2 regions of the Brevundimonas sp. FV1ps31S genome follow, and region 1 is predicted to be linked to the other one. Evidence: riboswitches for the same ligand, from Rfam matches in the RefSeq annotation. Region 1 holds a riboswitch; the other holds the start of a gene.
The links. A riboswitch is a leader RNA that binds a small molecule or an ion and turns the genes downstream of it on or off. The one in region 1 is predicted to bind glycine.

Region 1 (4,206 bases):
AACCTGAAACTGTGCGTCGTCGATGACCTGAAGGACCACCCCGTGCCCGAGATGCTGCGCCGGGGCCTGCACGTCACCCTGAACTCGGACGACCCGTCCTATTTCGGCGGATACATGAACGACAACTACATCCGGTTGGCGGCGGCGGTCGGGCTGACGAAGGAGCAGGTGACGCTGCTGGCGCGGAACAGTTTCGAGGGGTCGTTCCTGGGCGAGGCGGAGAAGGCGGCGTTCGTGGCGGAGGTGGAGGCCTACGCGAAGCGGGGCTGACGCCTCTTCTTTCGTCATCCTCCGGCAAGCCGCGTCTTCGCGGAGCAGACCGGGCGACCCAGCGGCGCCGAAGGCGATGCTTCCGCCGCTCGATGTTTGAACACCTCGTCCGCCACAGGTTCGCGCTCACGCGCGCCGCTGGGTCCCCCGGTCTCGCTGCGCTCGCCGGAGGATGACGAAGAGGGGTTTAGACAAGGACGCTCGCCGCCCCGATCTCCGCGACCCCCAGCGCCCGGAAACTGTCCCGCGCCGCCGCCTCGGTCTGCGGCGCGATGGCGCGGCTGGCGTCGGAGATGACCAGGGCCTCGAAGCCTTGCCGCACCGCGTCCTCGGCGGTGAAGCGGACGCAGTAGTCGAAGGCCAGGCCCGCGAGGAAGACGCGGGTCACGCCCAGGTCGCGCAACAGGCCGGCCAAGCCCGTCGGGGTGCGATGGTCGTTCTCGAAGAAGCCGGAATAGGAATCCACCGCCGGATTGTAGCCCTTGCGGATTACGGCCAGGGCCTTTTTCACCGTGGGCGCGACGTCGGGATGGAAGTCGGCGCCGGGCGAACCCTGGATACAGTGGTCCGGCCACAGCATCTGGCGGCCGTAGGCGACCTCGATCTCGGTGAAGGGGGTCGCGCCGCGGTGGTTGGAGGCGAACGAAATCTGGTCCGGCGTGTGCCAGTCCTGGGTCACGACCACCCGGGCGAACCGCTCGGCCAGCCGGTTGATCAGCGGCATGATCCCCGCCCCGCCTGCGACCGCCAGACGGCCGCCCTCGCAGAAGTCGTTCTGCGGGTCGATGACCAGGAGGGCGTCGGTAGGGCGGATAAGCATCACACGCCCGCGTAGGCGTCGATCTCGTTGGCCGAGCCCAGGGCCACCGGGATGCGCTGGTGCAGATGCTCGGGTTGGATGTCCAGGATGGGCTGCACCCCGTCCGTCGTCGCCTTGCCCCCGGCCTGTTCGACCAGGAAGGCCATCGGATTGCCCTCGTACATCAGGCGCAGCTTGCCAGGCTTGGTCGGCTCGCGGCTGTCCCACGGGTACAGGAAGACGCCGCCGCGCATCAGGATGCGGTGGACGTCGGCGACCATGGCCGCGACCCAGCGCATGTTGAAATTCTTGCCGCGCGGGCCTTCGTCGCCCTTCAGCAGGTCGCCGATGTAGGTCTGCACCGGCTGGGACCAGTGGCGCAGGTTCGACATGTTGATGGCGAACTCCTTGGTGTCCGGCGAGATGGCGATGTCGTCGTGGGTCAGGATCCAGTCGCCGTCGTTCGACAGGGTGAAGCCCTTCACGCCCGTGCCGGTGGTCAGAACCAGCATGGTCTGGGGACCGTAGAGGGCATAGAGGGCGGCGACCTGATTGCGGCCCGGCTGCATGAAGTCGGCCTCTGTCGGCGAAGGCGTGGCGGACTTCAGCACCGAGATGATGGTGCCGACCATGGCGTTGATGTCGATGTTGGACGAGCCGTCCAGCGGGTCGAACAGGGCAAGGTATTCACCAGTCGAATGAGGCGCGGGCTGGACCTCGTCCATTTCCTCGGAGGCGACGCCGGCGACGGCGGGGCTGGCCAGAAGAGCGTCGGTCAGCATGTCGTTGGTCATGACGTCGAGCTTCTTCTGCTCCTCGTCCTGAACATTGATCTGGCCCGAGGCGCCCAGGGCGCCGGCTAGGGCGCCGCCGGCCACGACCTTGCTGATGTCGGCGCAGGTGGCGGCGACGACGGTCAGGACCGTCTTCAGACCCTCGGGCGCGTCCAGGGCGGCGATATGGGCGTCGAGGCGGGTGCGGTCGGCGGTCATGCAGTCGGTCCGGTGCGGCTGAGGCGGTTCCCGTTCTTGGCGGGCCGACGGCGCGAGGGCAAGGGCGACGCAACAACAGGCGATGCGAACGGCGACAATGACGCCGCCTTACGGCCTCCGAAAGCCGCCGACGCTTGACTTGGACCCGGAGTCGGTGGCTTAGGTCGGGTGCTCTCGCGGGAGAGTTCGGTGCGCCTCGGCGGGCCGACGCCGAAGGCGCAACCGCCCCGGAAACGCTCAGGCAAACGGACCGCGACAGCATACGGACGCTGGAAAGTCGCTCTTCACGGGCGCGCCGACGGAGCAAGGCGACATGATTTGGTCGCCGGAATCTCTCAGGCTTCAGGACAGCGGGGGCGCGAAGACGGCGGAGCTCCGCCACCAAACGCGACCGTGAAAGCCTGAACCATGACCGATCAAGCCCTGAAGACCCCCCTTCTTAAAACGACGCCCCTGAACGCCGCGCACCGCGCGCTAGGGGCCCGGATGGTGGGCTTCGGCGGCTATGACATGCCGGTCCAGTATGAGGGCGTCCTGGCCGAGCACCGCTGGACTCGCGAACACGCCGGCCTGTTCGACGTGTCGCACATGGGCCAGTGCAAGATCACCGGCGCCGACGCCACCGCCCAGTTTGAGCGTTTCGTGCCCGGCGACTATGAAATCCTGAAGGCCGGCAAACAGAAATATTCGCTGCTGCTGAACAAGGACGGCGGCATCATCGACGACCTGATGGCCGGCCGTCCCGACCACGACGGCCTGTTCGTCGTCGTCAACGCCGGCAACAAGGACGAGGACTTCGCCTTCTGGGAGGCGAACCTTGAAGGCGACGCCAAGCTGACGGTGCTGGACCGCGCCCTGATCGCCATCCAGGGACCGGAAGCCGCCGAAGTCATGTCGGCGTACGAGCCGCTCCTGGCCGAGATGGGCTTCATGGAATGCGCCCGGCTGATGCTGTTCGGCGTCGACTGCTATGTCTCGCGCTCGGGCTATACCGGCGAGGACGGCTATGAGATTTCGGTGCCGGCGGATCAGGCCGAGCGCGTCTGGAACACCATACTGGAGGACGCCCGCGTCAAGCCGATAGGCCTGGGCGCCCGCGACAGCCTGCGCCTGGAAGCCGGCCTGCCGCTGCACGGCCATGACATCGACCCGAGCACCAGCCCGGTCGAAGGCGCCCTGACCTTCGCCCTGTCCAAGTCACGCAAGGAACGGGCCGATTTCTCCGGCGCCGACCGGATCCTGAAAGAACTGGCTGAGGGGCCGTCGCGTGTCCGCGTGGGCCTGATCGTCAAGGAAGGCGCCCCGGCCCGTGAAGGCGCCGAGATCGCCGACGCTGACGGGAACGTCATCGGCAAGGTCACCTCGGGCGGCCCCTCCCCTACGCTGGGCAAGAACATCGCCATGGGCTTCGTGCCGCCGGCGTATGCCGCGCTGGGTACGGAGTTGAAGGTCGTCGTGCGCGGCAAATCCGCCGCCGCCGAAGTCGTCGCCATGCCCTTCGTGGCGCAACGCTATTACCGCAAACCGAAGACCGTCTGAGGATCAGATCATGAAGTTCACCAAGGATCACGAGTGGGTCAGCCTGGACGGCGACATCGCCACCGTGGGCATCTCGAAGCACGCCGCCGACGCCCTAGGCGACGTCGTGTTCGTTGAAGTCCCGGAAGTCGGCAAGACCGTCGCCAAGGGCGCCAGCTTCGCCGTGGTCGAGAGCGTCAAGGCCGCCTCGGACGTCTACGCCCCCGTCTCGGGCGAGGTGGTCGAGGCCAATGACGCGCTGTCGACCGCCCCGGAAACCGTTAATGCCGCCCCGCAAGGCGACGGCTGGTTCGCCAAGATCAAGGTGTCGGACGCTGCCGAACTGGACGCCCTGATGGACCAGACCGCCTACGACGGCTTCCTCGCCACCCTCTAAGCCCCATCGGACCCGCTGATTAAGAGTCAGCGGGTCTTCGGCCTTTCACGGCCCAGGACAAGACCATGCGTTATCTCCCCCTGACGCCCGACGACCGCACGGCGATGCTCGTCGCCATCGGCGCGAAATCGATCGACGACCTGTTCGTGGACGTGCCCGAGGCGGCGCGGCTGGACGGGCCGGTGGACCTGCCGCGCGTGGCCGGCGAGATGGAGGTCGAACGCGCCCTG
Region 2 (4,206 bases), 1.9 Mb from region 1:
GCAGGGCCAGGGCCCAGGGCGCGACGTCCACGGTGATACGGCCGTCGGCGACCGACACCGTCTCGCGGATGGTCTGAAGTGCGCCCGCCAGAAGGCGGTCAGCATTGTTCGCCACCACCCGCTGGGCCGTCCAAGCGCCGACCGCCAGGACGACAATGGCCAAGATCGCCAGTGGAACCACCTGTGCGATCAACAGGCGTATGACCAGACTGTGGGAACGAGCAGGCGGCGCGCGGCTCATGGGTCGAGACGATATCCGCGGCCACGGATGTTGGTCACGGCGGGGCCGTCAGGCTGAAGCTTGCGCCGCAACCGGCCGACATGGATTTCCAGCGCATTCAGCGAGGGCGCCTCGTCCTGCGGAAAGACTTCGGCGGCCAGCAGGTCGCGGTCGACCACCTGTCCTGGCCGGGACGCCAGAACACGCAGCGCCGCCCATTCGCGGGGACGCAGGGCGAGGTCGCGATCGTTGACGTGGGCGCGGCCGGTGCGCCAGTCGCAGAAAAGGGTTCCGATCACAACGGCGCCGGCCGCCTGCCCCTGGCGTCGACGCACGATGGCGCGCAGACGGGCGACCAACTCCGACGGGGCGAACGGCTTGACCAGATAGTCGTCGGCCCCAAGGTCCAGGCCCGCAACCCGGTCGCCGAGGCCATCGCGCGCTGTCAGCATCAGCACCGGCGTCGACGATCCCCGAAGCCTCAGGGTCCTCAACACTTCGAAGCCGTCGATGTCGGGAAGGCCGATGTCCAGGATGGCGGCGTCGAAAACCTCAGCGCTCTCGAGCTGCAGGGCCTGTTCGCCGCTTTCGACGCACCTTGCGTCGAAACCCGCATCGTGAAGACTGGCTTCGAGCGAATGCCGCAACGCCTTGTCATCTTCGACGACGAGTATTCTCATGGCGACGAGAGGGGGCGACGGATCATGCGTGACACATAACCAGAAAGCCGGAGCGGTGAAAACGGATCGACGACATCTGCTTCTCGGCTTGGCCGGGTTAAGCGCCGCCGCCTGTTCGCCGGAACCGGAAGGCGCGGGGACGGCGCCGCGGGTGCGCTGGCTGGCGCGGCGAGAAGAGGCGCTGCACATCCTGACCAACACAAGCTTGATGGGCCCTGTGTTGGAGGCCTTTCGTCGTCGCTGGCCCGAGATCCGGGTGCGTCTTGAGGACATAAACTCCACTCGGATCGCCGAGGAGGTGCGGCGGCTTGCGGACAGCGGGTTGGATGGCCCGGATCTGGTCTGGAGCACGGCGATGGACGTGCAGGTCAAGCTGATCAACGACGGCTATGCCCAAGCCTATAGATCGCCGCACCGCGCGGCCATGCCCGACGGGTCGGTATGGCGTGATCAAGGCTATGGATTGACGGCGGAGCCGATCGTGTTCGCCTATAATCGAAACCGGCTCGCGCCCGATCTGGCGCCCCGCAGTCATGCGGATCTGCTCCGGCTGCTGAGAAGCCGGCCAGAGGTGTTTGACGGTCGTGTGACCCTCTATGACGCCGAACGGAGCGGCGTCGCTCTCATGCAGTTGTCGGCGGACGTGCAGATCTATCCTGACGCCTGGCCGTTGATGGAGGCGCTGGGCGCCCAACGTCCGCGGCTGGACACTTCGGGACAGAGAATGATGGGCCAGATCGCCGATGGGCGGATGGCGTTCGCCTATAATATGAACCAGTCCTACGGTGCGTCCTGGGCGGGGCGCGCGCCAGAGATCGGACTGATCACGCCGGACGATTATCACCTGTCGGTTTCGCGCGTGGCCTTCATCCCGCGCAACGCCGCCCATCCGAATGCGGCGAGGCTGTTTCTGGATTTCCTTCTGTCCAGAGAAGGGCAGCGGGTGATCGGCGCCCTGGGGGTTCGACCAGTCCGCGACGATGTGGATGCGCCCATGCGTCCCGCCGCGCCGGGTGTTCGACCTGTCCGGGTGGGGCCGGCCCTGCTGGCCAATCTGGATCAAGCGCGCCGCGCGACCTTGCTTACCCGATGGGGCGAAGCGATGCGGGACGGCGTCAGGGCGCCTTCAGATCCGGCCGCGCCGTGATCGTTCCTGTGGATAACTCCAAAAGATCCGAATCCCGACTTTCTGTCACGACGCCGTCATGGCGGCCGGCGCCGCGAAGCGGGCGGCGGATCTGGACGATGGGATCTACGCGCGCATAGCAACGATAGGCGAATATTGCGCCTATTTGGGCAATAAAATTGCAAAATCGGCGTATTTGACACGAGCGAGAGGGTCGATCTTACTCGGCTTCAGCAAGGCGGGAGAGATCGGCTCCAGCCGACGCCGAAGGCGCAACCGCCCCGGAAACGCTCAGGCAAACGGACCGTCTTGCTGAAGGAACGCTGGAGAGAAGGCCGGATCCGGGGGATGCGGCCTCGCCGAAGGAGAAAGGGTCGGCGACGGCCCGAAACTCTCAGGCCCAATGACAGCGGGGGCGAACGGACGCCGAAGAGCGTCAGTCGCATTGGGCATCCCTGGGGAGGGGCGTCGTCGCCATGAGGAATCTTGCTTTGTCTCGTCTTAACCGCCACTTGACCCATTATTGCAGCGCTATTGCGCTCTTGGCCTGCGCCACTTCGGTTCACGCTCAAGAGGCTGAAGGCTCTGCCGACGCCGCCTCTTCGGTCGATGAAATCGTCGTCACCGCCTCGCGGATCGACCGCGCCGGTTTCGAGGCGCCGACCCCGACCATCCATCTGTCCGCCGAAGACCTGTCGGTCGGCGCGCGCCCCAATATCGCGGCCGCGCTGAACGACATGCCGCAGTTCCGCGCCACCACCTCGGCCCAGACGACCGGCACCAACACCGGCGCCGGCAATGCGCCCGTGGATCTTCGGGGCCTGGGCATCAACCGAACCCTGGTCCTGATCGACGGACGTCGGGTGTCGAGCGAGAACGACCTCAACGCCGTGCCGTCGGTGCTGGTGAAGAGCGTCGACGTGGTCACCGGCGGCGCCTCCGCCGCCTGGGGATCGGGCGCCGTAGCCGGCGTCGTCAACATCGGCATCGACCGCTATTTCACCGGCGGCAAGCTGGGCGCCGAATACGGCATCTCGTCCTATGACGATGCCGAGCAGGAACGGTTTGAAGGCGCCTGGGGCACGGACTTCGCCGACGGCCGCGGTCACTTCGTTATCGGCGGCGAATATCTCGACAACGAAGGCGTCATTCCGAAGACCTCGCGCCCGAACATCGGCCGGTGGGCCACGGTCAACTACGCCCTGCAGCCGGACGTCGGCTTCGCAAACGCGGCCTATGGCGGCCTGATCCTGTCGGGCGTAAACGCCGGCAAGGTGTTCAACTCGGACGGCACGCTGCGCGCCTTCGACTACGGCACGGTCAGCGGCACGAATTCGATCGGCGGCGAAGGTCCGTCAAATGACGACCTGAGCCCCCTGGTCACGCCACAGAGGCGTTACACGGGTCTGGCCAGTGCGGTCTACGAGATCAACGACAGGCTGCGGGTCACGGCCGATGTCCGTCATTCGCGCATGTGGAACAACTATGTGTGGTTCGGCGACCATGATCGCGGCGACCTGACCATAGGCATTGACAACGCCTTCCTGTCTTCCACGATCAAGCAGCAGATGGCGGCCGCCGGCCAGACGTCTTTCACCTTCGGTCGTTTCAACTCCGATCTGTCGTATTCGACGATCGACTTCGAGCGGGTGACGACCCAGGCGACCCTGGCCGTGGACGGTGAGTTCGGCGAGAACTGGCGTTGGGGCGCCTATTACAGCCACGGCGAATTCGAGAACAATATCGACACGCCTGGCTTCCTGCTGAAGACCGAGTTCGCCAACGCCGTCGATTCCGTCATCGATCCATCGACCGGCCAGGCCGTCTGCCGCGTGACCCTGACCAACGCCAACTCCGGCTGCGTGCCTATTAACCTGTTCGGCCTCGGGGCGCCGTCGCAGGAGGCCATCGACTATGTGACCGGCACCCCGCAGCAGCGCACAACGACCAAGCTGGACGTGGCCGGGATCAGCCTGCGCGGCGAGCCCTTCAGCCTGCCGGCGGGCGACGTCTCGATCGCCGTCGGTCTTGAGGCCCGCAAGGAGCAGACCGACCAGCGCGTCGGCGAACTGGACGCGGCCAAGGCCTTCAAGACCTTCAGCTTCTCGGCCATGTCCGGTGAGTTCAGCGTCAAGGAGGCTTTCGGCGAGATCCTGGTTCCCATCGTCCGCGATCTGCCG

Region 2: linked by a shared signal. The riboswitch ahead of ACVPT3_RS02025 (TonB-dependent receptor domain-containing protein) and the one ahead of gcvT (glycine cleavage system aminomethyltransferase GcvT) in region 1 are both predicted to bind glycine.

What each region holds. Positions count from the first base shown of each region.
Region 1 is NZ_CM178735.1:2,343,604-2,347,809, forward strand. It holds gene ACVPT3_RS11100 (adenosine deaminase) at 1-270, shown strand, start outside; gene pncA (bifunctional nicotinamidase/pyrazinamidase) at 458-1,090, opposite strand; gene ACVPT3_RS11110 (class 1 fructose-bisphosphatase) at 1,090-2,061, opposite strand; glycine riboswitch at 2,229-2,324, shown strand; glycine riboswitch at 2,329-2,414, shown strand; gene gcvT (glycine cleavage system aminomethyltransferase GcvT) at 2,470-3,600, shown strand; gene gcvH (glycine cleavage system protein GcvH) at 3,611-3,976, shown strand; gene gcvPA (aminomethyl-transferring glycine dehydrogenase subunit GcvPA) at 4,042-4,206, shown strand, end outside.
Region 2 is NZ_CM178735.1:424,701-428,906, reverse strand. It holds gene ACVPT3_RS02040 (sensor histidine kinase) at 1-241, opposite strand, end outside; gene ACVPT3_RS02035 (response regulator transcription factor) at 238-900, opposite strand; gene ACVPT3_RS02030 (ABC transporter substrate-binding protein) at 956-2,047, shown strand; glycine riboswitch at 2,256-2,343, shown strand; gene ACVPT3_RS02025 (TonB-dependent receptor domain-containing protein) at 2,569-4,206, shown strand, end outside.